Regions from separate parts of the Micromonospora sp. NPDC051227 genome, predicted to be linked through region 2. Evidence: riboswitches for the same ligand, from Rfam matches in the RefSeq annotation. Region 2 holds a riboswitch; the other holds the start of a gene.
What was found. A riboswitch is a leader RNA that binds a small molecule or an ion and turns the genes downstream of it on or off. The one in region 2 is predicted to bind thiamine pyrophosphate.

Region 1 (14,704 bases), on a different contig from region 2:
GCTCGCCGACCGGGCCGGTGACCCGGTGTCCACGCTCTCCGGCGGCCAGCAGCAGCGCACCCTGATCGCCCGCGCCCTGGCCGGCCAGCCGGAGCTGCTGGTTCTCGACGAGCCCACCGCCGGGGTGGACGCGGCCAGCCAGGAGGCGTTCGCCGGCGCGCTGCGCGACTTCGTCGGCGACGGCGGAACGGTGCTGCTCGTCGCCCACGAGCTGGGCCCGCTGCGACCGGTGATCAGCCGGGCCGTCGTCGTCCACGAGGGTCGCATCGCCCACGACGGCGCGGTGCCGGACCCGGCCGGCCATCACGCGGAGCCCGACCACGACCACGTGCACCCGCACTGCTACGACGAGCCCGCCGGGCTGTGGAGCAACTGACCCATGGAACTCTTCCAGTACCCCTACATGCAGCGCGCCCTGATCGGCGCGCTGGTGATCGGCTTGGCCGCGCCGGCGCTCGGCATCTACCTGGTGCAGCGCCGGCTGGCGCTGATCGGCGATGGTGTGGGGCACGTGGCGCTGACCGGCGTCGGGGCGGGGCTGCTGCTCAACCGCTCACCGGTGCTGGTCGCGGTGATCGCCGCCACCATCGGCGCGATCGCCATCGAGATCGTCCGGGCCCGTGGGCGTACCTCCGGCGACCTGGCTCTGGCCCTGCTCTTCTACGGCGGCATCGCGGGCGGCGTACTCCTGGTGGGCCTCTCCGACGCGACCAGCGCGAACCTCAACGCCTACCTGTTCGGGTCGCTGACCACCATCTCGCCCGCCGACCTGACCACCATCGCGCTGCTCGGCGCGGCGATCCTGGTCACGATGATCGCGTTGCGGCCGGCGCTCTTCGCGGTCAGTCACGACGAGGAGTACGCCCGGGTCTCCGGCCTGCCCGTCCGCACGCTGAACCTGCTGATCGCCGTCGCCACCGCGGTCACCGTGACCATCGCCATGCGGGCCGTCGGCGTGCTGCTGATCAGCGCGTTGATGGTGGTGCCGGTCGCCACCGCCCAGCAGGTCACCCGGGGCTTCCGCAGCACGATGGCCGCCGCGATGGCTCTCGGTCTCTTCGCCGCCGGCTCGGGTGTCTGGGTGGCGGCCACGGCGGACACCGCACCGGGCGCCTCGGTGGTGCTGGTGGCGATCGCGTCCTTCCTGGTGGTGGCCGTGGCCGGCGCTGTCTGGCGGGTCGTGCGCCGTCGGACGACGCCGACCGCCGCGCCGACACCTGAACCTCACGAGGTCGTGCTGAGCTGAGCCTGGTCAGCGCGACGTCGGTGGTATTGGTTACCGTTGCAGGATGACCAGCGCAACGGGCTACGACGGGTTCGACGGGGCCAGCGAGCTGCTCCGTGCCCTGTCCGCTCCCATTCGGCTGGCCATCGTCAGCGAGCTGGCCGGCGGCGAGCGGTGCGTGCACGAGTTGGTGGAGAAGCTCGGCGCGGCGCAACCACTGGTCTCCCAGCACCTGCGGGTGTTGCGCGGAGCGGGCGTGGTGCGCGGCTCCCGCCGAGGCCGGGAGATCGCCTACAGCCTGGTCGACGAGCACGTCGCGCACATCGTGGCGGACGCGGTCAGCCACGCCGGGGAGGGATCATGAGCGAGAGCAGCGCCGCGGTGCGCAACACCCGGCAGCGTTCGGCGGTGAGCGCGCTGCTGGGCGAGATGGAGGGCTTCCACAGCGCCCAGGACCTGCACGCGATGCTGCGGCAGCGAGGCGAGCGGGTCGGCCTGACCACCGTCTACCGCACCCTCCAGGGGCTCGCCGACGCCGGTGAGATCGACGTGATGCGTCCGCCGGGCGGCGAGCACCTCTACCGCCGGTGCAGCGAGGGGCACCACCACCACCTGGTCTGCCGGGTGTGCGGGCGTACTGTCGAGGTGGCCGGCCCGGCCGTGGAGAGCTGGGCCGACCGGGTCGCCGCGCAGCACGGCTACGCCGACGTCAGCCACACCCTGGAGATCTTCGGCACCTGCCCGACCTGCCCGCGCTGACGACCTGCGCACGGTCGCTCGCGATCCGGGCCCACTTCACGGCTACACCGGGCGACGCGTTCGTGGCACGCTGGCCGACGTGAAAATCTATGCCGATCGGTTTCCGACCGCCGCCCGTCAGTTGCTCACCGATCTGCTCGTCGTCGCCTGGGTGTACGTGGCGATCCGCGGCGCGCTGTGGCTGCACGACCTGGTGCAGAAGCTCGCCGTGCCGGGGCAGAAGTTGGAGGACGCCGGCAGTGGGCTGGCCGACAACCTGGGCGACGCCGGCAGCAAGGCCGGCCGGGTGCCACTGGTCGGCGACGAACTCACCGCACCGTTCCAGCGCGCCGCCGAGGCCGCCCGATCGCTCGCCGACGCGGGCCGCGATCAGCAGCACCTGGTCGACCAGCTCGCCCTGGCCCTCGCCATCGCGGTGCTGATCTTCCCGCTCGGCATCGTGCTGTTCGGCTGGCTGCCGCTGCGGGTCCGTTGGATGCGCCGGGCCGGATCGGCGACGAAGCTGGCCGCCGGGCCAGCCGGCCGGGACCTGCTCGCCCTGCGCGCGCTGGCCACCCAGCCACTGGGCAAACTGACCCGGATCGGTCCGGACGTCGCAGAGGCGTGGCGGCGCGGCGACGACGCGACGGTCGACGCCCTGGCCGCCTTGGAGCTGCGCCAACTCGGCCTACGCGGCGGGGGCCGCTGAGGTCGCCCAGTGTGGGCTCTACTCACCCCCGCACCCCGCCCCCCCTCAGCGCCGATCTTGCAGTTTCGGTTGCCGGTATGAGTGGGATCCCCCTTATGTCGGGACAGTAAGAGCAAGATCGCGGAGCAGGACCATTCAGCCCCGTCGATCAAGAAGTTGTGGTGCCTGGTTTGACGTTCAACGAGGGCTTTGTCATCCACCACAACTCCGTGATCGACGTCGCAGGGTGAATTGACGGACAGTCGCTCCGCCGGGCGCAGGTCCAGCCCGACGAGGGTGTCGTTAAAGTCGTCGGGTGTTCTACTTCCTCGTCGTCATCGCCGTCCTGCTGCTCGGCTACGCCGCCGTCCTGGTTTCCTTCCTCCGCCGGGGCAAGAAGATCCCACCCGCGGCGTACCTGGCCCTGGCCGGGCTCAACGGTCTGATCCTGGCGGGAGTGTTGGCCTGGGCGGTCTCCCGCTGACCGACACCGCCGACGAGCGCGACCGTCAGCCCGCGCGGCGCGGTTTACGGCTTCGGGGGGATGCGCCGGCGGACGTCCTCGGCGGTGGACGGGCCGGGCGACCAGCGGGCCACCCAGGGCAGCTCGTCGGACGGGGTGAGCACGCCCTCCTCCAGGCCGGCGTAGCGGCCGGCGAGGATGCGCTTCGCGGCGGCGGTGTCGACCGAGTCGGTGTTGTCCCAGAGTGCGGCGAACAGGGCGTCCACCCGCACCCGCGCCTGCCGGCAGAACAGGTCGGCCAGCTCGACGTTCTCCGGGCGGCTGCCCCGTTCGGCGGAGGCCCGGACGCAGACCGCGGACATCGCGAACAACTCGGCGCCGATGTCCACCACCCGGCCGAGGAACGCCTGCTTGCGCTCCATCTTTCCCTGCCAGCGGGACATCGCGTAGAAGGTCGACCGGGCCAGCTTGCGTGACGAGCGCTCCACCTGGCGCAGGTGCGCGGCGAGCGGGCCGAACTCGGCGTACGCCGAAGGGGTCTGCCCCCGACCGACGGCGAGGGTGGGCAGCCACTTCGCGTAGAAGGCCCCGGCTCGCGCGCCGGCTCGGGCCTTGCGGCCCAGCCCCGCTTCCGGGTCGATGATGTCGCCGGCCACCGACAGGTGGGCGTCGACCGCCTCCCGCGCGATCAGCAGGTGCATGATCTCGGTGGAGCCCTCGAAGATCCGGTTGATCCGCAGGTCGCGCAGCATCTGCTCGACGGCGGCCGGGCGTTCGCCGCGGGCGGCCAGTGAGTCGGCTGTCTCGTAGCCGCGCCCACCCCGGATCTGGATCAGCTCGTCGGCGATCTTCCAGGCCATCTCGCTGGCGTACAGCTTGACCAGTGCCGCCTCGATCCGGATGTCGTTGCGGTCGTCGTCGGCGAGCAGGCAGCAGAGGTCGAGCATCGTCTCCATGCCGTACGTGGTGGCGGCGATGAAGGAGAGCTTCTGCGCGACCGCCTCGTGCTCGCCCACCGGCCGTCCCCACTGGACCCGGTCGGCGGCCCACCCCCTGGTCACGTTCAACGCCCACTTGCCGGCGCCCACGCACATGGCCGGCAGTGAGAGCCGGCCGGTGTTCAGAGTGGTCAGGGCGATCTTCAGCCCCTTGCCCTCGCCACCGATGACGTTCTCGGCGGGGACGATCACGTCGTGGAACCGGGTCAGGCTGTTCTCCAGGCCGCGCAGGCCGATGAACTCGTTGCGCCGTTCGACGGTGATGCCGGGGCTGTCGCCGTCCACCACGAACGCGGTGATGCCGCCCCGACGGCCCTCGGTGGCCGGCACCCGGGCCATCACCACCAGCAGGGTGGCCACGATGCCGTTGGTGGCCCAGAGCTTCACCCCGTTGAGCCGGTAACCGGTGCCGTCCTCGGTCGGCTCCGCGATGGTGGCCAGCCGGGCCGGGTCGGAACCGACGTCCGGCTCGGTGAGCAGGAACGCGGACACCTCGCCGGCGGCGAGCCGGGGCAGGAAGCGTTGCTTCTGCTCGGCGGTGCCGAACATCTTCAGTGGCTGCGGCACCCCGATCGACTGGTGCGCCGAGAGCAGCGCGCCGATGGCCGGGCTGACCGAGCCGGCCAGCATGAGCGCCCGGCAGTAGTGCAGGTTGCTCAGCCCGAGCCCGCCGTACTTGCGGTCGATCTTCATGCCGAACGCGCCGAGGTCGGCCAGGCCGTGGAACACCGAGTCGGGTATCGACGCGTCCCGCTCGATGGCCTCACCGTCCACCTCGGCGGTCAGGAAGGCGCGGAACCGACCAAGGAACTCCTCCGCGCGAGCCACGTCGTCCGGATCGGATCGGGGCCACGGGTCGATCAGGTCGAGCCGGAACCGGCCGAGGAACAGCTCCTTGCCGAAGCTGGGTCGGTCCCAGGTGGACTCCCGGGCGGCCTCGGCGACCTGCCGGGCCTCCTTCTCGGTGACCTGCCCGGCTTCCGCTGGCAGTGGCGCGGCGGCACCGGCGGTGGTTTCGGAGTCGGGGCCGTCCGGTGCCGGTCGGCCATCCTGCGTCGTGGTCACGGCTGCCCCCTCGAAGCTCGGTGCGGCTGCGTCGACGTGCGCGACTACCGCCACGCTACCCCTGGTTGTTACCCAGGGGTAGCGCTGCGTGAAGATCGGCGCGGTCAGCGACCGCTGATGGTGTCCGGGTCGTCGTCATCGTCGTCGATGTCGTCCTCACCCCAGTTGCGTCGGGCGAACGGCAGGGCCACCCAGAACGTGAGGAACCAGATTCCGGCCAGGGCGCTGAGCACGAAGGCGATCGGCCGGTCCAACACGAAGTCGGTGATCAGCAGTACCGCGCTGACCATCGCGATCAGCATGAAGGCGAGGCCGCCGGTGGCCATCCGGTGCGCGAAGCGGACCAGCTCCGGTTTGCGCCCCTGCCGGAACAGCGCCCGGTGGAACGCCACCGGCGAGATGATCAGTGCGGTGGCGGCGGCCGCCGCGAGCAACGCCACGATGTAGACGTCGCGCTGGAACTCCGTGGTCTCGGTGAACCCGTTACTGAACGGCAGGGTGAGCAGGAAGGCGAAGAGGATCTGCACGCCGGTCTGGGCGACCCGCAGCTCCTGCAGCAGGTCGGCGAAGTTGCGCTGCCAGCGCTGCTTGTCGGTCTCCTTGGACACGCGCTACCTCCGGTGAGACGGTACTGCCGGCGGTCCCGGCCGCCGGCAGCAACGCCAATGCCCCACCCGGCCGAGCACGAAACAGATTCACGACATCGGCCGTTCATCTCGGCGACGCAAGTCGGCCGCCAGCGCCGTGTCAGGACCCGCGTCGGATCCGGCCCGCGTACCGCGCTTCCAGCTCGTTGTTGTGCGCGTCGCCGTCCGGGATGTTCGCCGACAGGTAGACCGGGGGCCGCTCCCCCGCCGCCAGCAACCGCGCCACCACCTCCACTGTCACCTGCTGCGCCAGCAGCGCCGCGGTGATCGAGGAGACCGCGCCGACCGCGCCGCCGCCGGGCAGGGGCAGCGTCGCGTCGCCGTACGGCGCGCCGTTGTCGAGCACCACGTCGGCGAGGTCGCTCAGCTTGCGCCCGGACGGGTGCCGGGAGGTCATCCGGCCGGAGTGCTGCGCCGAGGTGATCGCCACCAACCCGTGACCGTGCTCCTTCACCAGCGTGGCGAACTCCACCATCGCGCCGTTGACCCCGGAGTTCGAGGCGAGCACGAAGACGTCGGTGGGGCGCACCGGAGCCAGCTCGTAGAGGCGGTGCGCGACGGCCGGGTCCCGTTCCAGCAGCGGGCCGAGCCGGTCGGCCGGTTCGCCGCCGAGCAGCACCAGGTCGCGTAGCGCGATCCGGTTGGTCGGTACCAGACCGCCCGCCCGGCCGGCGATCTCCATGGCGAGGGCCTCCGAGTGCCCGGTGCCGAACGCGTGCACCACGCCGTCGGCTCGGACGGCCTCGGCGATCAGGTCGGCGGCCCGCCCCACCGCCTCCCGCTGACTGGCTGCCACCCGGCCGATCGTCTCGGTCACCACGGCCAGGTAGTCCTCGGCACTCACCGTCATACGTCCTCCGTCGTTCGATTACGAGCCAGCCAGCGAACCGCGAAGTCGACCGCCGCCCGCTGGCGCATCAACCTGCCGGTCCCGGTGCCGACCGGTGCGGTGCGTACCGCTCCGGTGGCCTCCAGGTCCCCGCCCAACGCGGCGAAGTCGTCCGCGTCGAGTCGTACGTCAGGCCACCACACCCATTCCCGACCACCGTCGGCGGTACGCACGGCAGCACCGATCCGCTCCCGGGGCGAGCCGGGGCGGCGGTACTCGGCCAGGTGCAACGAGGTGCTCACCGAGTGGTCCACGCCGAGCAGCAACACGTCGGCGTCGAGGTCGTAGAGGCGAGCCAGTGGGGAGCCCTCGCCGAGCATGTCGGCCAGGGTGTGCCCGGCCACCACCTGCTCGGCGGCCGGACCGAGGGCGGCGAACGACACGTGCGGATGGGAGCTGCGCAGCGCGCCGGGCCAGCCGCGGACCGTCTCGGCGAGCGCACCCATGAACCGGCTCGGCGTGACCGCCGGGTCGAAGCCCGGCATCTCCGAGCGGATCAGCGGCCACCAGCCCGCCGGCACCGGCGGGTTGCGCCACCGCGCGGGGTCGCTGTTGTCGGGCGTGTGGGTGGGCACGACGATCGTGCCGTCCGGGCCGAGCGCGTCGCGCAGGGCGAGCACCACCGCGTGCGGACCGCCGCTGACGAAGCCCAGCGGACGCAGCGAGGCGTGCACCAGCATCGTCGCGCCGGGGCGTACGCCCAGCACGCGCAGCTGCGCGGCGATCGAGCGACGGCTGCCCGGCCCGCTGGCGTCCGGCGTCACGATTGCTTTCCCCCGCGGACCCGCACGGCTCAGGCCGTTCCGCCGGCTCGGGCCAGGATCGCCTCGGCGAGCGGGGCCGGCGCCGCGTCCGGGATCCAGTGACTCACCCCGGGCAGCTGCACGAAACGGTAGTCCCCGCTGACGTTCCGCGCGCACGCCTCGGCGGCGGTCCGGCCGATGGCGACGTCCCGGTCACTCCAGACGTACGTGGTGGGCACCGCGACCGGGCCGACGCCGGCCAGGTCGGCGCGGGACATCGCCCGGTACCAGTTCAGCGCGGCGGTGAGCGCCCCCGGCTCGCGCATCGGGTCGGCGTACCGGGTCACCCGGGACGTGTCGCCCACCCCGCCGAGCAGCTTGCGCAGCGCGGTGGCGTGCCACGCCAGCAGCACCTTCTCCGCCTTGTCGGGCTTGCGGAACAGCGCGATGTACGACGAGCGGGCCTTCTGTTGGGCGTCGGTGCTCAGGGCGTGCGCCATGGCCGCCGGATGCGGTACGGACACCGCGGTCAGCGTGTGCACCCGCTCGGGGTGCCGGGCGGCAACCGCCCAGGCCACGATCGCGCCCCAGTCGTGGCCGACCAGGTGCACGGCGTCCAGCCCGAGCGCGTCGAGCACCGCCACCACGTCGGTGACGAGTTCGGGGATCCGGTAGTCGGCCACCGCCGTGGGCCGGGCGCCGGGTGAGTAGCCGCGCTGGTCCAGCGCGTACGTGCGCAGCCCACCCGCGTGCAGCGCCGGCACCACGTCGTCCCACTCGCCGCTGTGCTGAGGGAAACCGTGCAGCAGCAGGACGGGTACGCCGTCCGTCGGACCGCCGACGGTCACCTCGAACGTGAAGCCTCGCGCGTCAACCCGCATGATCGGAAGCGTACCCAGCCGGCGGTCGACCGGTCGCTCCCGCAGGTCAAAAGGATGCCCTGCTGGGCCCGCGACAGTGGTCGGTGTTAGCGTCAGCGAGACAACTTCATATCCGACAGGGGAGCGCACAGCGCTGAGAGTGCGGGCACGCCCGCAGACCCTCGAACCTGATCTGGGTAATGCCAGCGCAGGGAGTTCGGTCGACCTCCAGCCGCGCCGCAGTCCGGTGCCACCGGACGCGGCGTGCGTCTTCTCCTGGTTCGCACTCACGAACTGGGAGCAACACATGAAATCCACCACCGACACACACCGTTGGCGCACCATCGACATCGTGGTCGCCTCGGTGATCGCGGTCGCCTTCGGCGTCATCTTCTGGGCCTGGGGCCTGGTCTGGAGCGCCACCGAGGGCGCGTTCGCCTTTTTCCCGCCGGCGCAGACGCTGCTCTACGGCGTCTGGCTGATGCCGGCGGTGATCGGTGGGCTGGTCATCCGCAAGCCCGGCGCCGCGCTCTACTGCGAGACCGTGGCCGCGGTCCTGTCCGCGCTGCTGGGCAGCCAGTGGGCCGGCACGGTGATCCCACAGGGCATCGTGCAGGGCATCGGCGCCGAGCTGGCCTTCGCCGCCTTCCGGTACCGGTCGTTCCGGCTGCCGACCGCGGTGTTCGCGGGCGCGCTGACCGGCCTCAGCGCCGCGCTGTTCGACTTCTTCGTCTGGAACGTCGACTACGCGCTGACCGACTACCGCATCCCGTACGCGCTGCTCACCATCGTCAGCGCCACCGTGATCGCCGGCCTGGGGGGCTGGCTGCTGACGAAGGCCCTGGCCAACACCGGCGTCCTGGACCGCTTCCCCGCAGGCCGAAACCGCGCCCTGATCTGACCCCCCCACCAACTCGCGTCGATCAAGATGTTTGCGTCAACGGAAGGCGATTTCCTGACGCAAACCTCTTGATCAACCGGGTAGGCGGGGCCGGCGGTTGGGTGGGAGGGGGTGGGTCTGGTGGGCGGGGTACTGCTGCGGGGGTTCGGGTGGCGGCACGCTGGGCGGCGCGCCTGGGCCGTTCGGGGTGTTGATCTGCGGGTTGAGGCTGGGGAGCGGGTCTTGCTTCTTGGGCCCTCCGGGGCCGGTAAGAGCACAGTGCTCAGCGCGTTGGCAGGGCTGCTTCCCGAGGACTCCGGCGAGCAGGAGGGCACCGTCGAGATCGACGGGCTCGACCCGCGCAAGGGACGGGAACGGGTCGGCATCGTCTTCCAGGACCCGGAGACCCAACTGGTGATGGCGCGCTGTGGCGACGACGTCGCGTTCGGGCTGGAGAACCGGGGCGTGCCGGCCGACGAGATCTGGCCCCGGGTGGACGAGGCGCTGCACCGGGTCGGCTTCCCGTACTCCCGGGACCGCCACACCGCGGCGCTCTCCGGCGGCGAACAGCAACGCCTCGCCCTGGCCGGCGCGCTGGCCCTGCGCCCCGCCCTGCTGCTGCTCGACGAGCCGACCGCCAACCTCGACCCGGCCGGAGCCGAGCTGGTCCGGCACGCGGTGGCCGGCGCGCTGGACGCCGACACCACGCTGATCCTGGTCGAGCACCGGGTCTCCGAGGCACTGCCGCTGGTCGACCGGGTGGTCGTCCTGGAACCGGGCGGCGGCGTCCGCGCGGACGGCACACCCGAGGCGGTCTTCGCCGCCCACGGTGCCGCCCTGGCCGCCGAGGGGGTCTGGGTGCCCGGTCACCCGATCGCGCCCCGACCGGCCACCGCCGGCCCCGGGGAGTTGTTGCTCACCGCCGACCGGCTCGGCCTGCCGCCCCGGCTGGGCCGCACCGACCTGGCGGTACGCGCCGGTGAAGCACTCGCCGTACGCGGACCCAACGGTGCCGGCAAGTCCACCCTCGCGTTGCTGCTCGGCGGTCTGCTCCGGCCGGGCGACGGTCGGGTCACCGCGTCCGCCGAGTTGGCCGGCGCGGACCACCGCACTCCCCCGCACCGGTGGCGGGCGCCCTCGCTGGCCCGACGGATCGGGTCGGTCTTCCAGGATCCGGAGCACCAGTTCGTCACCAGCACGGTCTTCGACGAGCTGGCGCTGGGCCCGCGCCGCACCGGTCAACCCGAGGCGGCCGTCAAGGAGACCGTGGCCGGGCTGCTGGACCGGCTGCGGCTGGCCCGGCTCGCCGCCGCCAACCCGTACACCCTCTCGGGTGGCGAGGCGCGGCGGCTGAGCGTGGCGACCGCCCTGGCCACCGCGCCACGCCTGCTGATCTGCGACGAACCCACCTTCGGCCAGGACCGGCGGACCTGGCGGGAGCTGGTCGACCTCTTCGCCGACCTGCGCGACGCCGGGCACGGCGTGGTCACGATCACCCACGACGCGGACTTCGTCGCCGCGCTCGCCGACCGCACCGTCACCCTGCACCGCGCCCCGGACGACCACCGATGATCAGCATCGAGCCGGTCGCCGCGCCGGACGCGCCGTTGGCCCGCCGCAACCCGGTGGCGAAGGTCGCCGCCGCACTCGTCTTCTCGTTCACCCTGCTGGCGACCCTGGACCCGGTGGCCCCGGCGATCGCCATCGCCCTCGAACTGGCCGTCCTGCCGCTGTTCGGTATCCGCTACCGGGTGCTGGCCCGACGGGCCTGGCCGCTGCTGCTCAGTGCCGCCGGCATCCTGGTCACCCTGGTGCTGTTCGCGGCCGACCGGTCCGGCCGGGTCCTACTGGACGCGGGACCGGTGCTGGTGAGCACCGGCGTCCTGCTCACCGCGCTCGGCCTGGTGCTGCGGGTGTTCGCGGTGGCCCTGCCCGGTGTGATCGTCTTTGCGACCACCGACCCCACCGACCTGGCCGACGCGTTGATCCAGAACGCGAAGGCGCCGGCCCGGTTCGCCATCGGGGCGCTGGCCGCGTTCCGGCTGGTGCCGCTGCTCGGTCAGGAGTGGCAGATGATCAGCATGGCTCGACGCGCGCGGGGCGTCGACGCGGGACGCAACCCGGTGGCGAAGCTGCGGCTCTTCGCCTCCACCGCCTTCGCGCTGCTGGTGGGGGCGATCCGCCGAGGCACCCGACTGGCGGTGGCCATGGACGCGCGCGGCTTCGACGCCGGCACACCCCGTACCGTCGCCCGCCAGCAGCACTTCACCCGCGCCGACGTCCTCCTCATCGCCGCGGCCGTCGTCCTCGCCGCGGCCGCCCTGACCACGAGCGTCCTCCTGGGCACCTTCCGCCCCCTGATCAGCTAAGTCCGCCCCGCCGGCTGCCTGCCGCCGCCCGCCGCCCCACGCCGCCCCACGCCGCCCGGCGCCGCCCCGCGCCGCCCCGCGCCGCCCCGCCCCGCGCCGCCCGGCGCCGATCTTGCGGTTTCTGTCGTTGATTCATCCCGGTATGCCGGTGAATGCGAGGACAGAAAGTGCAAGATCGCGGGGCGGAGCCGGGCCGGGCTGGGCTGGGCTGGGTCGGGTCGGGTCGGGCGGCGGAGGGTAGGGCGGGCGGGGCGGGGGTGGGGTGGGGTGGGGTGGGGTGGGGTGGGTTGGTCAGCTGCGGCGGAAGGCGTAGCGGCGGGCCTGGCCGGCTTGCTGGCTGCGGCCGCCGCCGGAGCGGTTGCCGCCACCCGGCGGCGGGCCGGCCGTCGGTGCCTTCGGTCGCCCGGTCGGCTTCGGCAGATCTCGCATCGTCGGCGCATCGACGACCGCCGGCACATCGACAGCTGTCGGCACGTCGACCGGCGGCGCCACCTCGTCCAGGACCGCCGGCGGCAGCGCCGGCTCGGCCAGCACCGCCAGCAGCGCAGGCTCGGCCATCGCCGGTTCCACCAGCACCGCCGGCAGGGCCGGTTCGACCGCGAGGTCGAGGGCGGGGAGGGTGGTGGGGCGCGGGCCGTGGCCGGCCGCCGGGTCGACGCCGAGCGGCGTCGCTCTCGGGGTACGGGTCTTCTTCGGGTTACGCCTGGCAGGCATCCGGGCCTCCTTCAATGCCGACCGGCACGGCCGGTCCCGCGCTGCGGCGGTCGGTCGGATCGGCTGGTGACCGCCGTTGCGCGACGGTCGAGTGGGGAAGGGACTGCTCACCGGGGCCAGGCAGGGCCACCGCCACCGAACGGCGGGGAGGGAATGCGGGACGCCCGGGAGCGCACGGACCGCGACGCGGGACGGCGGGCCGGCTCGGAAGTGGGGCGTCAGTTACGCATGTTCGTACCGTAGCCACCGCCGGACCGACGCGCATCCGTTTTTACTGGCACGATCGGCACATGCTGATCGCGTTCTCGATCACCCCGCTCGGCGGTGACGACTCCGTGGGTGACCTGGTCGCCGAGGCGGTGCGGGTGGTCCGTGCGTCCGGCCTGCCCAACCGGACCGATGCCATGTTCACCACCATCGAGGGCGAGTGGGACGAGGTGATGGCGGTGGTGAAGCGGGCGGTCGACGTGGTCGCCGCGCAGGCTCCCCGGGTGAGTGTGGTGCTCAAGGCCGACGTCCGCCCCGGGGTCAGCGACGCGCTGACCGGGAAGATCGCCCGTATCGAAGCGCGTCTCGCCGAAGGCTGACGCGCGCAGCGCGGGATGACGACAACTTTCCCTGCGCGGGGCATACCGACCACTGAAATGAGCCCGAGCCGCCATCGGCAACGTCCACATTACGTGCAGTAACGGGACGTCCATCACTGGTCCGTATCGGCTCGCATCACGGTAAGTTTCCAAGCGCTGATAGTGGTGTGACGAGAGGTGGCGGCACGAATGGCTGATCAGGCGAGGGCACAAATCGGTGTGACCGGGCTGGCGGTGATGGGTCGCAACGTGGCCCGCAACCTGGCCCGCAACGGCTTCACGGTGGCAGTGCACAACCGCTCGCCGGAGCGCACCCGCAGCCTGGTCGCCGAGCACGGCGACGAGGGCACGTTCCTGCCGGGCGAGACGATGGCCGATTTCGTGGCGTCACTGGAACGACCCCGCGCGGTCATCGTCATGGTGAAGGCCGGCGCGCCCACCGACGCGGTGATCGACGAGTTGGTGCCGCTGCTCGACGAGGGCGACATCATCGTCGACTGTGGCAACGCCCACTTCGCCGACACCCGTCGCCGCGAGGAGGCGCTGCGGGCGCAGGGGCTGCACTTCAGCGGCACCGGCGTCTCCGGTGGCGAGGAGGGCGCGCTGCGCGGGCCGAGCATCATGCCGGGCGGCTCCGCCGAGTCGTACGCGAAGCTCGGGCCGATGTTCGAGAAGATCGCCGCCCAGGTGGACGGCGTGCCGTGCTGCACGCACGTCGGGCCGGACGGCGCCGGGCACTTCGTCAAGATGGTGCACAACGGCATCGAGTACGCCGACATGCAGCTCATCGCCGAGGCGTACGACCTGCTCCGGGCCGGCCTGGACGCGACGCCGGCCGAGATCGCGGAGATCTTCCGGGAGTGGAACAACGGCGAGCTGGAATCGTTCCTCATCGAAATCACCGCCGACGTGCTCGCGCACACCGATGCGGCGACCGGCCGGTCGTTCGTGGACATCGTGCAGGACCGGGCCGAGCAGAAGGGCACCGGTCGGTGGACCGTTCAGAGCGCCCTGGACCTGGGCATCCCGATCACCGGGATCGCCGAGGCGACCTTCGCCCGTTCGCTCTCCGGGCACGTCGACCAGCGCGAGGCGGCCCGCCGGGCGTTCCCCGACGCGGGTGAGAAGTGGCAGGTGAGCGACCGGGAGACCTTCGTCGAGGACGTCCGCCGGGCGCTGCTCGCCTCCAAGATCGTCGCGTACGCGCAGGGCTTCGACCACATCCGCGCGGGCAGCCAGGAATACAACTGGGACATCGACCTGGGCGGCACCGCGACGATCTGGCGGGGCGGCTGCATCATCCGGGCCCGCTTCCTCAACCGGATCCGTGAGGCGTACGACGAGCAGCCGGACCTGCCGACGCTGCTGGTGGCGCCGTACTTCGCCGAGGCGGTCAGCGCTGGCGTGCCGAGTTGGCGGCGGGTGGTGGCCGACGCGACCCGGGCCGGTGTGCCGACGCCCGCGTTCTCGTCGTCGCTGGCGTACTTCGACGCGTTGCGCGCGGAGCGGCTGCCCGCCGCGCTGATCCAGGGTCTGCGGGACAACTTCGGCGCGCACACCTACCAGCGGGTGGACCGCGAGGGCTCGTTCCACACCACCTGGGCCGCCGACCGCACCGAGTCACCGGCCTGACCACCCCGCCTCTTTCCCCGTCGATCTTGCACTTTCGGGCTGTGAAATGCGGCTTCTGTGCCGCTATTCCGGGACAGAAAGTGCAAGATCGACGGGGTGGGGCGGGTCAGCCGACCGTGGCGTGCATCTCCCAGACCAGGATCTCGGCCGGTTCGTCGGCGGTCACCCGCCGGCCACCGGTCATGGTGAGCCGGGCGGCGTCGCCA
Region 2 (14,704 bases):
GCCCGAAGACGTCGGATGAAGCGGAGCCGCTGGCGTCCCAGGACGAGGAATTCGTCGACTGGGTCGCCGGTCTGAGCAAGCCGGTGTCGGACAACGAGCCGGAACAGGAGAACGGCCGCCGGTCGTTGCGCTCCACCGGTCGACACCACCGCGACTGACTCCACCACGCAGCGCATCGACGCACCGACCGGTCGCTTGATCGACTCGGGTTCACTGATACCGGGCCATCCCGAGGCGGCCCCGACATCAATGAACCCGAGTCGATCACCCTGCGGGTGGGTCAGGCGAGCGGTAGGTAGACCCGGCTCCCGCCGGAGACGAACTCCTCCGACTTGTCCCTCATGCCGCGCGCCGCGTACTCCTTGAGCTCTTGGGTGATCTTCATGGAGCAGAACTTCGGGCCACACATCGAGCAGAAGTGCGCGGTCTTCGCCGGCTCCGCGGGCAGGGTCGCGTCGTGGTACGAGCGCGCCGTCTCCGGGTCCAGCGAGAGGTTGAACTGATCCTCCCAGCGGAACTCGAACCGCGCCTTCGACAGGGCGTCGTCCCAGGCCTGCGCGCCGGGGTGCCCCTTGGCCAGGTCCGCTGCGTGTGCCGCGATCTTGTACGCGATCACGCCCGCCTTCACGTCGTCCCGGTCCGGCAGGCCGAGGTGCTCCTTCGGCGTGACGTAGCAGAGCATCGCGGTGCCGAACATGCCGATCATCGCGGCGCCGATCGCCGAGGTGATGTGGTCGTACGCGGGCGCGATGTCGGTGGTCAGCGGACCGAGCGTGTAGAAGGGTGCCTCGTGGCACCACTCCTGCTGAAGGTCCACGTTCTCCTTGATCTTGTGCATCGGTACGTGACCGGGGCCCTCGATCATCACCTGGACGTCGTACGCCCAGGCGATCTTCGTCAGCTCACCGAGGGTGCGCAGCTCGGCGAACTGCGCCTCGTCGTTGGCGTCGGCGATCGACCCGGGGCGCAGCCCGTCGCCGAGGGAGAACGTCACGTCGTAGCGCGCGAGCAGCGCGCACAACTCCTCGAAGTTGGTGTAGAGGAAGTTCTCCTCGTGGTGCGCCAGGCACCACGCCGCCATGATCGAACCGCCTCGGGACACGATCCCGGTCACCCGGTCCACTGCCAGCGGCACGTACGGCAGGAGCACACCGGCGTGCACCGTCATGTAGTCCACGCCCTGCTCGGCCTGCTCGATCACGGTCTCCCGGAACACCTCCCAGCTCAACTTCACCGGGTCGCCGCCGACCTTCTCCAGCGCCTGGTAGATCGGCACCGTTCCGATCGGCACCGGCGAGTTGCGCACGATCGCCTCACGGGTCTCGTGGATCCGCTTACCCGTGGACAGGTCCATCACGGTGTCCGCGCCCCAGCGGGTGGCCCAGGTCAGCTTCTCCACCTCCTCCGCGACCGACGAGCTGACCGCCGAGGTGCCGATGTTGGCGTTCACCTTGACCAGGAACGCCTTGCCGATGATCGCCGGCTCGCACTCCGGGTGGTTGACGTTGAGCGGGAGCACCGCCCGACCGGCGGCGATCTCGGCCCGCACGAGTTCCGGTTCGACGTTCTCCCGGATCGCCACGAACTCCATCTCCGGCGTCACCACACCGGCCCGCGCGTACGCGAGCTGGGTGGGCCGACGACCGTCCACCCCGGCGAGTGGCGTGCCCGCACCCCGCACCGGGGCCACGTCACCCCGCTCGGCGATCCACTGCCCGCGCAGCGGCGGCAGCCCCACCTCCGGGTCCGAGCCAGGGCCGGACGTGTCGTAGAGCCGTACCGGCGGCAGGTCCCCGGTCAGCCCCACCTCCGCGAACGGCACCCGGACATCCGGCCGAGAACCCTCGACGTACACCTTGCCTCGTGCGTGCATGACAGCCTCCCTGGTGATCAAGCGGACCAGCCGAAGTGGTTCAGCGGCCCGCGCCCCGCGCCCAGCTCCCAACCCCGCGCGCCGGTCAGCGCACGGAGCACGTACTCCTTGGCGGCCCCCACGGCGGCCGGCACCGGATCGCCCAGACCGAGCCGCACCGCGATCGCCGCCGAGAACGAGCACCCGGTGCCGTGGGTGTGCCGGGTGGTCACCCGGGGTGCGCGCAACACTGTGGTGACGCCGCCGCCGTGCAGCACGTCGACCGCCTCGCCCCCGTCCAGGTCACCGCCGGTGACCACCACGTACTCCGGGCCGCCGGCCACCAGGGCCTCGGCGGCCACGACCATCGCGGCCACGTCGTCGACCGGGCGTCCGGTGATCGCCGCGGCCTCCGCGCAGTTCGGGGTCGCCACAGTGGCGTACGGCAACAGCCGCTCCACCGCGCCCACCACGCCGAGCCGGTGACCGCTCGTGGCGACAAGCACCGGGTCGACGACGAGTTGAGGCAGCCGGCCGTCCCGGGCGGCCTCGGCCACCACGTCCGCGATCGCCGGGGTGCCGAGCATCCCCGTCTTCACCGCGCAGACGGTGAAATCGGTGAGCACGCTGTCCAACTGCTCGGTGACAGTGCGCGGGGGCAGCGGCAACACCGCGTCGACACCCCGGGTGTTCTGCGCGGTGACCGCCGTGAGGACGCTGGTGCCGTACGCGCCCAGCGCGGCGAAGACCTTGAGGTCGGCCTGGATGCCTGCGCCGCCGCCGGAGTCCGAGCCGGCGATGGTGAGGATGGTTCGCGGGGTCATTGTTTTTCCCTGGTTGCGGTTTGGGGCTGCGGCCGACCGTGCCCACTCCGGGCGGTCAGGCTTGATCCCTGCGTGGGCACGGTCGGCCGCAGCCCCCGTCGTGGGGACCTGGCTGACTCCGCGCCGGGTTTTGAGAGCTCGGGGGTGACCGCCTCGACATAGGCGCTGGTCAGACTCGCCGCTGTCTCGGTGGGATCCGTGGCCCGCATAATCGCGCCGAGCACCGCCACCCCGACGGCTCCCGCCTGGACGCAGGCGGTTACCTGTTCCGGGGTCTCGACTCCGCCCAGGGCCAGCAGGGGTACCGGGCTGGCACGCACCAGGCTGCCCAGCCCCGCAATGTCCAGGGGTGGGCCGTAACCCGGTTTTGTCTTTGTGGGCCAGACCGGGGAGATGGTGGCGTAGTGCTCGGTGGTCAGGCGGTCCAGCTCGATTTGGTGATGGCAGGAACGGCCGACCACGGCGTGGGCCGGCGGCGGGTACGGGCCGGCGGCGGGCAGGTGCACTGCGTCGCCGCCGAGCGGGTCGGGGCCGGCCACGATGAGGGTTCCGCCGACGTCGGCGAGGATCGCGCGCAGGTCGGCGGCGAGGGCGGCGCGTTCGGCGCGCGGCAGGTCCTTCTCCCGCAGCACCACCCAGCGCACTCCCCCGGCCACGGCTCCCGCCACCACCCGGTCGAGCCCGCCCCGCGCGACGAGCCGGCCGGTCAACACGACAACCCCGGACGGCGGGGTCACAGCTCGGGTCTTCCCTCGTCGGGGGTGGAGGCGAGCGCGTGGAAGCGGCGCTCGATCCGGCCGGCCTGGGCTGCCAGTCGGCCCGCCTCGACCGCGTACCGCATCGCGGTGGCCATCGCCACCGGGTCGGCCGCCCGGGTGACAGCGCTCGCCAGCAGCACCCCGTCACAGCCCAGCTCCATGGCCAGCGCCGCGTCGGACGCGGTGCCGATGCCGGCGTCGAGGATCACCGGCACGTCCACACCCTGCCGGATGAGTCGAATGTGGTGCGGGTTGCCGATGCCGAGCCCCGAACCGATCGGGGAGCCGGCCGGCATCACCGCGGCGCAGCCCACATCGGCGAGGCGGCGGGCGAGCACGGGGTCGTCGCTGGTGTACGGCAGCACTGTGAAGCCGTCGGAGACCAACTCCTCGGCGGCGCGGAGCAGCTCCACCCCGTCGGGCAGCAGCGTCCGCTCGTCGCCGATCACCTCCAGCTTGACCCAGTCGGTGTCGAACGCGTCCCGGGCCAACCGGGCCACCTTCACCGCCTCGGTGGCGGTGTGGCAGCCGGCGGTGTTCGGCAGCAGGCGTACGCCGCACCGGTCCAGCAGCTCCAGCAGCCCACCCGTGGAGCCGGGTGCCGTGCCCACCCGGCGCAACGCCACTGTGACCAGTTCGGTGCCGGACGCCCGGATCGCCTGCTCCAGGACGTGCAGGTTCGCGGCACCGCCGGTGCCGAGGATCAGCCGTGAGGTGAAGGTCTCCCCACCCAGCTCGAAGGGCACGCCGCTCACCCGCCCTGCGCCGCGGTGAGCACCTCGACCCGGTCACCGTCGCGCAGTGCCCGCGCCGGCCAGCCGGTCCGGGGCACCACCTCGCCGTTGACCGCGACCGCCACCCCACGCGGCTGCGCCACGATGTCGCGGACCAGGTCCGCCACGGACGCGCCGGCGGCGACGCTGCGCCCGGCCCCGTTCACCGTCAACTCCACAGGTCCCCCTCCAACGTCGGTTCAGGTCCGCCCGACGCGGCCACCGCGGCGGCACCGCCGAAGCGGTCGGCACGGAAGGGCGCGAGCAGCGGGTCGGGTACGCCGCCGAGCACCAGGTCGGCGATCAGGTCGGCGGTGATCGGGGTGAGCACGATGCCGTGCCGGTGGTGCCCGGTGGCGGCCAGGACGTCCGGTCGGTCGGGCAGCGGCCCGAGGATCGGCGCGTTGTCCGGGGTGCCCGGGCGCAGCCCGGCGACCGCCTCGACCAGGTCGTACTCGGCCAGCTCGGGCAGCAGGTCGACCCCGGCGCGCAGCAGCCGTTGCACAGCACCGGCGGTGACGGTGGTGTCCGAGCGCTCCTCGACCGTCGCACCGAGCACGACCTCACCGTCGGTGCGGGGCACCAGGTAGACGTGCTCGCCGTCGGCGTACCCCCGGATCACGTGCCGGAAGCCCGGCGCGACGCCGTCGGGCGCGCGGAGCCGGAGGATCTGGCCCTTCACCGGCCGCACCGGCAGGCCGGTGAGCGCGGCGGCCCCGCAGCCGGCGGCGACCACGGTGACCGGTGCGTCCACCTCGGACAAAAACCGGACCGGCTTCGGCACGAGCACCGCGCCGGCCCGCTGCGCGGCCGCGCGCAGCGCCGGCACCAGCAGCCGGGGGTCGACCTGATGATCGGTGGGCGCGAGCGCGCCGCCGCGCACCCGTGGGGCGAGCGCCGGTTCGCGATCGCGCATCTCGCTGGGGCGCAGCGGCGTCACGGGCAGACCCAACCCCTGCTGGTACGCCCACAGCCGGCGCGCCTCGGCCAGGTCGTCGCCGGTGAGCCCGACCATCAGGGTGCCCTCGGTCCGGTAGCCGATATCGACTCCGGTCGTCTCGGTCAGCTCGGCGGCGAACGCCGGCCAGCGGGCGGCGGACGCCAGCAGCAACCCGGTCAGCTGCCGCTCACCGAAGTACGCCTCGGCGACCGGGGACAGCATGCCGGCGGCCACCGCCGACGCGCCCGAGCCGGGTGCCGGATCGTGCACCACCACCCGCAGCCCACGCGCGGCGCAACGCCAGGCGATCGCCAACCCGATCGGCCCCGCCCCCACCACTGCCACGTCCGGCCGGACCCGGTCGCTCGACGACGGTGACGGGGACCGGCCGGTCAGCACGTCAGGGCCTCGATCAGCTCGGCGGTTGCCCGTGCCGGGTCGGCGGCGGCGGAGACGGCACCGACCACCGCCACCCCGTACGCCCCGGCGGCCCGCAGCGCCGGCACTCGGGCGGCGGTCACTCCGCCGATCGCGATGACCGGAACGTCGACGGCGTCGACGACGGCGCGTACCCCGGCGGGCCCGATGGGGTCCGGCAGGCCGGTCTTTGTGCTGGTGGTGTGGCACGGCCCGACGCCCAGGTAGCTGGCGCCCGCCGCGACGGCCTCGCTCGCCGGGCCCGGCGAGCGAGCGGTGGCGCCCAGCACACCGGTGGGGCCGAGCACCCGGCGGGCGGCGGCGACCGGCAGGTCGTCGGCACCGACGTGCCCACCGGCGGCGCCCACCGCCAGCGCCACGTGCAACCGGTCGTTGACCAGGCAGGTCGCCCGGTACGACGCGCAGAGCGCGAGCACCCGCCGGGTCAGGTCGTACGCCTCCCGGTCGGTGGCGGAATCCTCGACCCGGACCTGCACCACCAGGTCGGCGTGGGCCACGGTGAGGGCGGCGCGAACCACGGCGAGTGGGTCGCGACCCGGTCGGGTGTCGGTGATGAGATGCAATCGCCCCAGGGACGGCACGGCAACGCTCCTCCCTGCGCCGGCATTACCCGGATCAGGTTCGACGGTCGGGGGCTGTCAGCCCCCCTCTCAGCCCGGTACACCGGGCTCCCGTGGGTTACTTGCGTGTCACCGTACGACAGATCCGTCGGCCTGCCAAGGCGCGGGGTCGGCGGTGGCCGGCAGGGCGGGCCGCGTCAAAACGAGCGAGATCCAATGGGGCACTTCATACGGTCCTGTTCGGAATGTCGCCCTCCGTTGCAGAACCGTTACCCGTCCGCATCTTGCCCGACATCGAGCGAGCCGAATTAATTTGTTCAGCGATTCGACAAAATGTCGGTGGGGGCACCCTGGCACGGTGTGACCACCGGCTCCATCAGGGAGGGCCTTCGGCGAGCCGACTCCCGCGAGCTCTGTCACTACGACACAGGAGGCGGCGTGTCCCGTTCTCGTCGTGCCCGCTTACCCATCACCGCAACCCTGATCTCCCTGGCCATGGCCTCGACCACCCTGTTCGGCGCGCCCGCGCAGGCGGCCGCCCAGGTTCCCCCACGGGATGCGAAAGCCGCAGCCCCGGTCAGCCAGGTGGCGCCGAAGGCGCCAAAGGCCGCGGCCGATCCCTTCTCCGTCCTCGTCTTCTCCAAGACCGCCGGCTTCCGGCACGACTCCATCCCCACCGGCATCGCCGCCATCCAGCAGCTCGGCGTCGACAACGGATTCACAGTGGACAACTCCGAGGACGGCGCCGCATTCAACGACGCCAACCTGGCGAAGTACAAGGCGGTGATCTGGCTCTCCACCACCGGTGACGTGCTCAACGCCGACCAGCAGGCGGCGTTCGAGCGCTACGTGAAGGCCGGCGGCGGCTACGTCGGCATCCACGCCGCGTCGGACACCGAGTACAGCTGGGCCTGGTACGGCGACCTGGTCGGCGCGTACTTCGCCAACCACCCGCAGAACCAGCAGGCCACTGTCAAGGTGGAGGACCACGCCCACCCGTCCACCGCCGGGTTGCCGGACCGGTGGTCCCGGTTCGACGAGTGGTACAACTACCAGACCAACCCCCGGCCGGACGTGCACGTGCTGGCCAGCCTGGACGAGAAGAGCTACACCGCCGGTGCCGGCGCGATGGGTGCGGACCACCCGATCGCCTGGTGTCAGGACTACGACGGTGGCCGCTCCTGGTACACCGGCGGCGGGCACACCCGGGAGTCGTACGCCGAGCCCGAGTTCCTCTCCCACCTGCTCGGCGGCATCCGCACCGCAGCCGGCGTCGAGAACGCCGACTGCGGCGCCTCGAAGACCTCGAACTTCGAGAAGGTCACGCTGGACAGCAACACCAGCAACCCGATGGAGCTGGACGTCGCCCCCGACGGGCGGGTCTTCTACATCGAGCGCGACGGTCGCGTGCAGATCGTGAAGCCGGACACCGGCAACACCGTCACCGCCGTCGACCTGGACGTCTTCACCGGTAACGAGGACGGCCTCATCGGCATCCGGCTCGACCCGGACTTCGCCACCAACAAGTGGGTGTACCTGTACTACGCCCCGAACGACGGGGTCACCCGCAACCTGCTGTCCCGTTTCACGGTCAACGGCGACACCATCGACCTGGCCAGCGAAAAGCAGGTGCTACGGGTCGACACCCAGCGCAACACCTGCTGCCACGCCGGCGGCAGCATGGCCTTCGACGGCGACGGCAACCTCTACCTGGCCACCGGTGACAACACCAACCCGTTCGAGTCGAACTCGTACTCGCCGCTCGACGAGCGGTCGGGCCGCCAGGACTACGACGCGCAGCGCACCTCCGCCAACACCAACGACCTGCGCGGCAAGGTGATCCGGATCCACCCGGAGGACGACGGGACGTACACCGTTCCGGCGGGCAACCTCTTCGCGCCGGGCACCGAGAAGACCCGTCCCGAGATCTACGCGATGGGCTTCCGCAACCCGTTCCGGATCGGCACCGACCCGAAGACCAACACGCTGTACGTCGCGGACTACGGACCGGACGCCAACGCGGACAACCCGAACCGGGGCCCCCGCGGTCTGGTCGAGTGGAACGTCGTCACCCCGGGCAACTACGGCTGGCCGTACTGCACGGGCACGAACGAGGCGTACAACGACTACACGTTCCCGTCCGGCCCGAGCGGTCCGAAGTTCGACTGCGCCGCCCCGGTGAACAACTCGCCCAACAACACCGGCCTGACCAACCTCCCGCCGGTGGTCCCGGCGACCGTCGACTACGGGTACGCCGGTGACGCGCGTTACCCGGAGATCGGCGGCGGCGGCGCCCCGATGGGCGGCCCGGTCTACCGCTACGACGCCGACCTGAACTCGAACCGCAAGTGGCCGGCGTACTACGACGGCAAGGCTCTGCTCGGCGAGTGGAACCAGAACAAGATGTACACCATGCAGCTGACCCCCGACGGCAAGTCGTTGGTGGACATCAACCAGCTGCTCACCGGCATGAGCATGGTCCGGCCGATGGACTTCGAGTTCGGCCCGGACGGGGCGCTGTACCTGATCGAGTGGGGCAGCGGCTTCGGCGGCAACAACGACAACTCGGGCGTCTACCGGATCGACTACACCGCCGGTGACCGCGCCCCGATCGCCGCGGCGTCCGCCAACCCGACCTCGGGTCCGGCGCCGTTGACGGTGACCTTTTCCAGCGCCGGCTCCCGGGACCCGGACGGTGGCGCGCTCACCTACGCCTGGACGTTCGGCGACGGGCAGACCTCGACCGAGGCCAACCCGACCCACACGTACGCCACGGCGGGCAACTACACCGCCCAGCTCACCGTCACCAACCCCAAGGGCCGGACCGCGGTGGCCAACGTGCCGGTCACAGTGGGCAACACCGCGCCGACGGTCTCCATCGAGTTCCCACCGGACGGCGGTTTCTTCAACTGGGGTGACCAGGTCCGCTACTCGATCAAGGTGACCGACCCCGAGGACGGGCAGATCGACTGTGACCGGGTGCAGCTTCAGGTGCTGCTGGGTCACGACGAGCACGCCCACCCGCTGGAGCAGCACACCGGCTGCACCGGCACCGTCCAGACGTCGCTCGCCTCCGGGCACGGCGCCGAGGCGAACGTCTTCGCGGTCTTCGAGGCGACCTACACCGACGAGGGTGGTGCCGGCGGCGCCGGTGCGCTGACCGGCCGGCAGATCGAGGTTCTCCAGCCGAAGCAGAAGCAGGCCGAGTACTTCACCGCCACCGGGCGTGCCCCGGTGAGCACCGGCGGTGGCGACCCCGGCGTGCAGCGGGAGGCCGGCGCCGACACCGCCGGTGGCGGCCAGAGCATCGCGTTCATCGAGGACGGTGACTGGTGGTCGGTCGCTCCGGCGGACCTGACCAACATCACCGAGATCCGCTTCCGGGCCGCCTCCGCCGCCGCTGGCGGTCGGATCGAGGTTCGCGCGGGTGCTGTCGACGGACCGGTGGTCGCCACTGCCGTCGTACCGTCGACGGGCGCGTGGCAGACGTACACGGACGTGAGTGCACCGGTCACCGGTGCCGCGAGCGGCTCGCTGTACTTCCTGGCCCGTGATCCGAACGGCGGAACGGGTTCGCTGTTCAACGTCAACTGGATGGACTTCGTCGGCCGCGGTGTCACCGAGAACGGGCCGCCGGTGGTCAGCGCCACGGCCACCCCCGCCACCGGCACCGCACCGGTCACCGTCGCCTTCGACGGCACTGCCACCGACGCCGAGGGCGACACCCCGTTGACGTACGCCTGGGACTTCGGTGACGGAGGCTCGGCGACCACACTGGATGCCAGCCACACCTACACCAGCCCGGGCACCTTCACGGCCACCCTCACGGTGACCGACAGCAAGGGCGCCAAGTCGTACGCCACGGTGCCGGTGCGGGTCGACGCGCCGGACACGTCCTGCTTCGGGGCGCGTTCGGACGACTTCAACGGCAACACCCTGGACAAGGGCCGCTGGACCAGCGTCATCCGGGAGAACCAGCTCTACTCCCTCAGCGGCGGCGCGCTGAAGCTGCCCACCTCGGTGGGTGACCTCTACGGGGCCCGCAACGACGCCACCAACCTGGTGCTCCAGGCGGCCCCGACCGGCGCGTGGGAGATGACCACCAAGGTCACCCTGCCGGTGACTGCCAACTACCAGCAGGCCGGCCTGCTGGTGTACGGCGACGACGACAACTACGCCAAGCTGGACCTGCTGTACAACGGCAGCCGGCGGGTGGAGTTCATCCGGGAGACGGCGGCCACGCCTCGCAACGAGGCCGCCGACGCCACCGCCGCACCTGCCGGTGACACCGTGTACCTGCGGATCACCAGCGACGGGACGAACCTGACCGCGTCCGCCTCGGGCGACGGGCAGACCTTCACCCCGGTCGGCCGTTCGGCAGCGCTCGCCGGCATCACCAACCCGCGGATCGGGGTCTTCGCGCTCAACGGAGGCACCGAGGCGCCGGTTGTCGACGCCGCGTTCGACTCGTTCCAGGTCACGCCGGACGCTCCGGCCGGCCCGGTCGACCCGTCGGACGAGTTCACCGGCAGCACGCTGGACAAGTGCCGGTGGGACGCCGTGACGCGGGAGGACCCGAGCGGTTACCGGGTCACCGATGGCGCGCTGCGGATCGACGTGCCCAACGGTGACATCTACGGCACCGCCAACACCGGGCCGAAGAACTTCATCCTCCAGACCGCGCCTTCCGGCGACTGGACCCTGGAGACGAAGGTCGACGGCAGCCTGCTGAACGAGCAGTACCAGCAGGCCGGTCTGCTCGTGCAGGCGGACGACGACAACTACCTGAAGCTCGACTTCATCGCGGACAACCAGGCCGGCTCGGCGGTGACGCGGCGGATCGAGTTCCGCAGCGAGATCGCCGGGGTGGTCCAGAACCCGCAGCCCGAGGCTGGCAACCTGACCGATGCGGTGTGGCACCTGCGGCTGGCCCGCACGGGCGACACGTTCACCGCGTCGTACTCGGCCGACGGGACGACCTGGACCGCGTTGACGGCGCTGACCAACAGCGCTGTCGGGGCCACCCCGAAGGTCGGGCTGTTCACCCTCGGCGCCAACCAGACGGCGTCGAAGACCGCCTCGTTCGACTACTTCCGGCTCAGCACGGAGGTGGCCGACGAGACGGCGCCGGTGACCACCGCGGCGGTTTCCGGCACCCCGACCGACGGGTGGCACACCGGGCCGGTGACGATCACGCTCACCGGTGCCGACGAGGCCGGCGGTAGCGGGCTCGCCGGTACGGAGTACCAGCTGGACGGTGCCACCACCTGGACGGCGTACACCGCTCCGGTGGCGGTCAGCGGGGACGGCGAGCACGAGCTCCGGTTCCGCTCGACGGACAAGGCCGGCAACGTGGAGGCGACCAAGACCGTCTCGGTCAAGATCGACGCCACCGCGCCGGTGACCTCGGCGACGTTCGCTCCGGCGAACGACGCCGGTTGGCACAACGGGACCATCCCGGTCGTGCTGGCCGCTACCGACGCCGGTTCCGGCGTCAAGACGGTGGAGTGGTCGCTGGACGGTGGTGCGTGGGCGCCGTACTCGACGCCGATCGAGGTGATCGGTGACGGGCAGCACGAGCTGCTGTTCCGTTCGGCGGACAAGGCAGGCAACGTCGAGACGCTGAAGTCGGCGGTGCTGCGCATCGACGGCACCAAGCCGACGCTGCTGGTGTCCGGGCTGGCCGACGGCCAGCTCTACGGCGACAGCCAGGACGTCCGGGTGGCCTGGCAGGCCGTCGACCCGACCTCGGGCATCGCGAGCGTGGTCGGTCAGCTCGACGGCCAGGCGTACGCCAGCGGCACTCTGCAGGCCATGTACGACCTGTCGCTCGGCCTGCACGAGCTGACCGTTACCGCGACCGACAAGGCGGGCAACAAGACCACCTCGACGGTCCGGTTCTTCGTCACCACCTCGTTCCGGGACATGCAGAGTCTGCTGGACCGGTTCAAGGCGACGGGGCGGCTCTCGACCAAGGCGCACAAGCAGCTGTCGAACAAGCTCGACGCTGTTCGCGCGTCCGAGGCGGCCGGCGACGACAAGGCTGCCGTCCGGCAGCTGACCGCGTTCCGGACGCTCGCCAGCGACGCCACGCTGGTGCCCGAGGCGGAGGTCCGGGACGTCCTGATCCGGGACGCCGACGCCATGATCGTTCGGCTCGGCGGCGCGGCCAGCAAGGCCGGGGTCAAGGCGAACGACGGCGATTCGGTCAAGGGCACCGGGCGGCTCGGTGGCGATGCCACCCGGCTGGCACCCGGTCGCCAGCTCTGATCCGACGAGGCCCCTTCCCGGCGCTGCGGCGTCGGGGAGGGGCCTCCCTCATCGGTAGGGAGGAGATGTCCGTGACGGGTATCCGCAAGGTGCTGGCCGCCGTGTTCGTCGGACTGGCCCTGACCCTGTCCGCCGCCGCCCCGGCAGCGGCGCAGGCAGCGCAGGCAGCGCAGGCCGCCCCGGCGGCTCAGGCCGACAAGCTCAAGCTCACTGTGGCCGGCGACGGGGCTCAGGGCGTCACCATCCAGGCCACCTACGCCGATGGCCGCCGGCTGGAGCAGGTGGTGCGGTTGGTCCTCACCGCCACCGGCCCGGACGGGCAGCGGGTCGGGCCGGTGCAACTCGAACCCCAGCCCGAGGGGCAGGGTTTCTACAGCAGTGGCCCGGTGCTCTCCACCGGCACGTGGAAGGTGTCGGTGAACTCCCCCGCTCCGCTTCAGAGCAAGGCCACCGCCACGGTGCAGGCGAAGGCGGCGCAGTCACCGCCGGCACCCGCGCCGGTCGCGGTGACCAAACCAGCGGACGGCGGGGCGGGCACCGGTTGGTGGCCGTTCGCGGCGGCCGGTCTCGTGCTCGTCGCCGCGGCGATGGGGGTGGCCATGCTCTTCGGCCGCCGCCGCACCGACTGACCACACAGCATTCAACGACACCGGGCCCGGCCGCGATCAGCGGCCGGGCCCGGCGTCGTCTGATCGACTGTGATCGACTCGGCATCCTTGAAGTCGGGGCTTCCCGGACCGCAGGTCACCCCGACTTCAAGGAACGCGAGTGGATCAGGCCCCTCAGAGGACGGCGCGCAGCGCCGCCAGATCGTCGTCGCTGGGCTCCCAGACGCCGGCGGCGGCGTTGGCACGTACCTGCTCGGGCGTGGTGGCACCGGCGATCACCGAGGTCACCGCCGGTTGAGCGGCCAGCCCGCCGATCGCCACCTGGAGCATCGTCAGACCCCGCTCGGCCGCGTACGCCTCGATCGCCTCGATGGTGTCCCAGTCGGCTGCGGCGAGCCGCTCCGCGTACCGGCCACCGCCGGAGAGCCGGCTGCCGGCTGGCGGCTGGGCCTCGCGCTTGTACTTGCCGGTGAGCAGACCGTTGGCGAGCGGGAAGAACGGCAGCATGCCGAGGCCGAACCGCTCACACGCCGGGATCACCTCGGCCTCCACCGAGCGCTCCACCAGGCTGTAGTGGTTCTGCGCGCTGATGAAACGGGACCGGCCGTTGGACGAGGCGACCCAGTCCGCGTCGGCGATCTGCCAGCCGGCGAAGTTGGAGTTGCCCAGGTAACGCACCTTGCCGTCGCGGACCAGGTCGTCCAGGGCGGCGAGGGTCTCGTCGATCGGGGTGCCCGGGTCGGGCTCGTGCATCTGGTACAGGTCGATGTGGTCGGTGCCGAGCCGGCGCAGCGACGCCTCCACAGCGCGGGCGATGTAGCGCCGCGCACCACGAGCGCCGTAGTCCGGCCCGTTGAGGCCGTTCATGTCCATGCCGAACTTGGTGGCCACCACCACGTCGTCCCGGCGGCCCTTGAGCGCCTGCCCGAGCAGCTCCTCGGAGCCACCCTGCGGCTCGCCGTAGATGTCGGCGGTGTCGAACAGGGTGATCCCGGCGTCCAGGGCCGCGTCCACCACCGCCCGGGTGCCGTCGAGGTCGAGCTTACGGCCGAAGTTGTTGCAGCCGATGCCGACCACTGACACCACGAGCCCGGAGTCGCCCAGCCGGCGATAGGTCATCTCAGTCACGAGATCCACCCTATGCCGGCCCGGTACGGGCCACCTCGGCGGCGGTTCAGCCGAGCACTTCCGTGACCAGCTCACGGGCGGCGTCGATGGTCGCGGCCAGCTCGGCGGGGCCACGGCCGACGGCACCGAGCAGTGCCTGCGTCCGCTGCGCGAAGTGCGGCGGGGCCCCGGGCAGCCGCCCCGCGGCGGCGATCATCCCCTTCTCGTTGATCAGCCACCGGCCCGCTCGGGCGTGCAGCACCTGAGCGAGCACCCCGACCACCCGGAACAGGCAGCCGGCGACGTACGCGCTGTCCCCGGCGACACTGGCCTTGGCGGCGCCGCTCAGCAGGAACCCGGCCTCCCAGCCGCCGGCCACCAGCGCGTCGGCGAGCGCGGGCGGATAGTCCCGGGTCTGCTCCCGCAACCGAATCAGCTGGCCGGTCGGGTCCGCCAGCACCTGGCACAGGGCCACCTCGCCCACGTAGGCGGACGAGTAGAACCCGAGCGGGTGCCCGGCCTGCACCCCGACCTCGTACCGGCCGGTCCGACAGTCCGCCCAGACGCGGCGTAC

Region 1: linked by a shared signal. The riboswitch ahead of ACIA47_RS30010 (ECF transporter S component) and the one ahead of thiE (thiamine phosphate synthase) in region 2 are both predicted to bind thiamine pyrophosphate.

What each region holds. Positions count from the first base shown of each region.
Region 1 is NZ_JBITET010000018.1:85,980-100,683, reverse strand. It holds gene ACIA47_RS30065 (metal ABC transporter ATP-binding protein) at 1-376, shown strand, start outside; gene ACIA47_RS30060 (metal ABC transporter permease) at 380-1,246, shown strand; gene ACIA47_RS30055 (metalloregulator ArsR/SmtB family transcription factor) at 1,290-1,589, shown strand; gene ACIA47_RS30050 (Fur family transcriptional regulator) at 1,586-1,984, shown strand; gene ACIA47_RS30045 (hypothetical protein) at 2,064-2,672, shown strand; gene ACIA47_RS30040 (hypothetical protein) at 2,968-3,135, shown strand; gene ACIA47_RS30035 (acyl-CoA dehydrogenase family protein) at 3,180-5,177, opposite strand; gene ACIA47_RS30030 (DUF6328 family protein) at 5,282-5,785, opposite strand; gene ACIA47_RS30025 (sugar isomerase domain-containing protein) at 5,925-6,674, opposite strand; gene ACIA47_RS30020 (aminoglycoside N(3)-acetyltransferase) at 6,671-7,477, opposite strand; gene ACIA47_RS30015 (alpha/beta fold hydrolase) at 7,507-8,337, opposite strand; TPP riboswitch at 8,445-8,549, shown strand; gene ACIA47_RS30010 (ECF transporter S component) at 8,624-9,217, shown strand; gene ACIA47_RS30005 (ABC transporter ATP-binding protein) at 9,338-10,768, shown strand; gene ACIA47_RS30000 (energy-coupling factor transporter transmembrane component T family protein) at 10,765-11,565, shown strand; gene ACIA47_RS29995 (hypothetical protein) at 11,857-12,279, opposite strand; gene ACIA47_RS29990 (MTH1187 family thiamine-binding protein) at 12,570-12,866, shown strand; gene gndA (NADP-dependent phosphogluconate dehydrogenase) at 13,056-14,498, shown strand; gene ACIA47_RS29980 (pirin family protein) at 14,605-14,704, opposite strand, start outside.
Region 2 is NZ_JBITET010000004.1:539,436-554,139, reverse strand. It holds gene ACIA47_RS14130 (hypothetical protein) at 1-158, shown strand, start outside; gene thiC (phosphomethylpyrimidine synthase ThiC) at 281-1,873, opposite strand; gene thiD (bifunctional hydroxymethylpyrimidine kinase/phosphomethylpyrimidine kinase) at 1,891-2,676, opposite strand; gene ACIA47_RS14115 (thiamine phosphate synthase) at 2,673-3,413, opposite strand; gene ACIA47_RS14110 (thiazole synthase) at 3,410-4,189, opposite strand; gene thiS (sulfur carrier protein ThiS) at 4,186-4,386, opposite strand; gene thiO (glycine oxidase ThiO) at 4,377-5,546, opposite strand; gene thiE (thiamine phosphate synthase) at 5,540-6,166, opposite strand; TPP riboswitch at 6,161-6,270, opposite strand; gene ACIA47_RS14090 (ThuA domain-containing protein) at 6,584-12,415, shown strand; gene ACIA47_RS14085 (hypothetical protein) at 12,487-13,044, shown strand; gene ACIA47_RS14080 (aldo/keto reductase) at 13,198-14,160, opposite strand; gene ACIA47_RS14075 (nucleotidyltransferase domain-containing protein) at 14,198-14,704, opposite strand, start outside.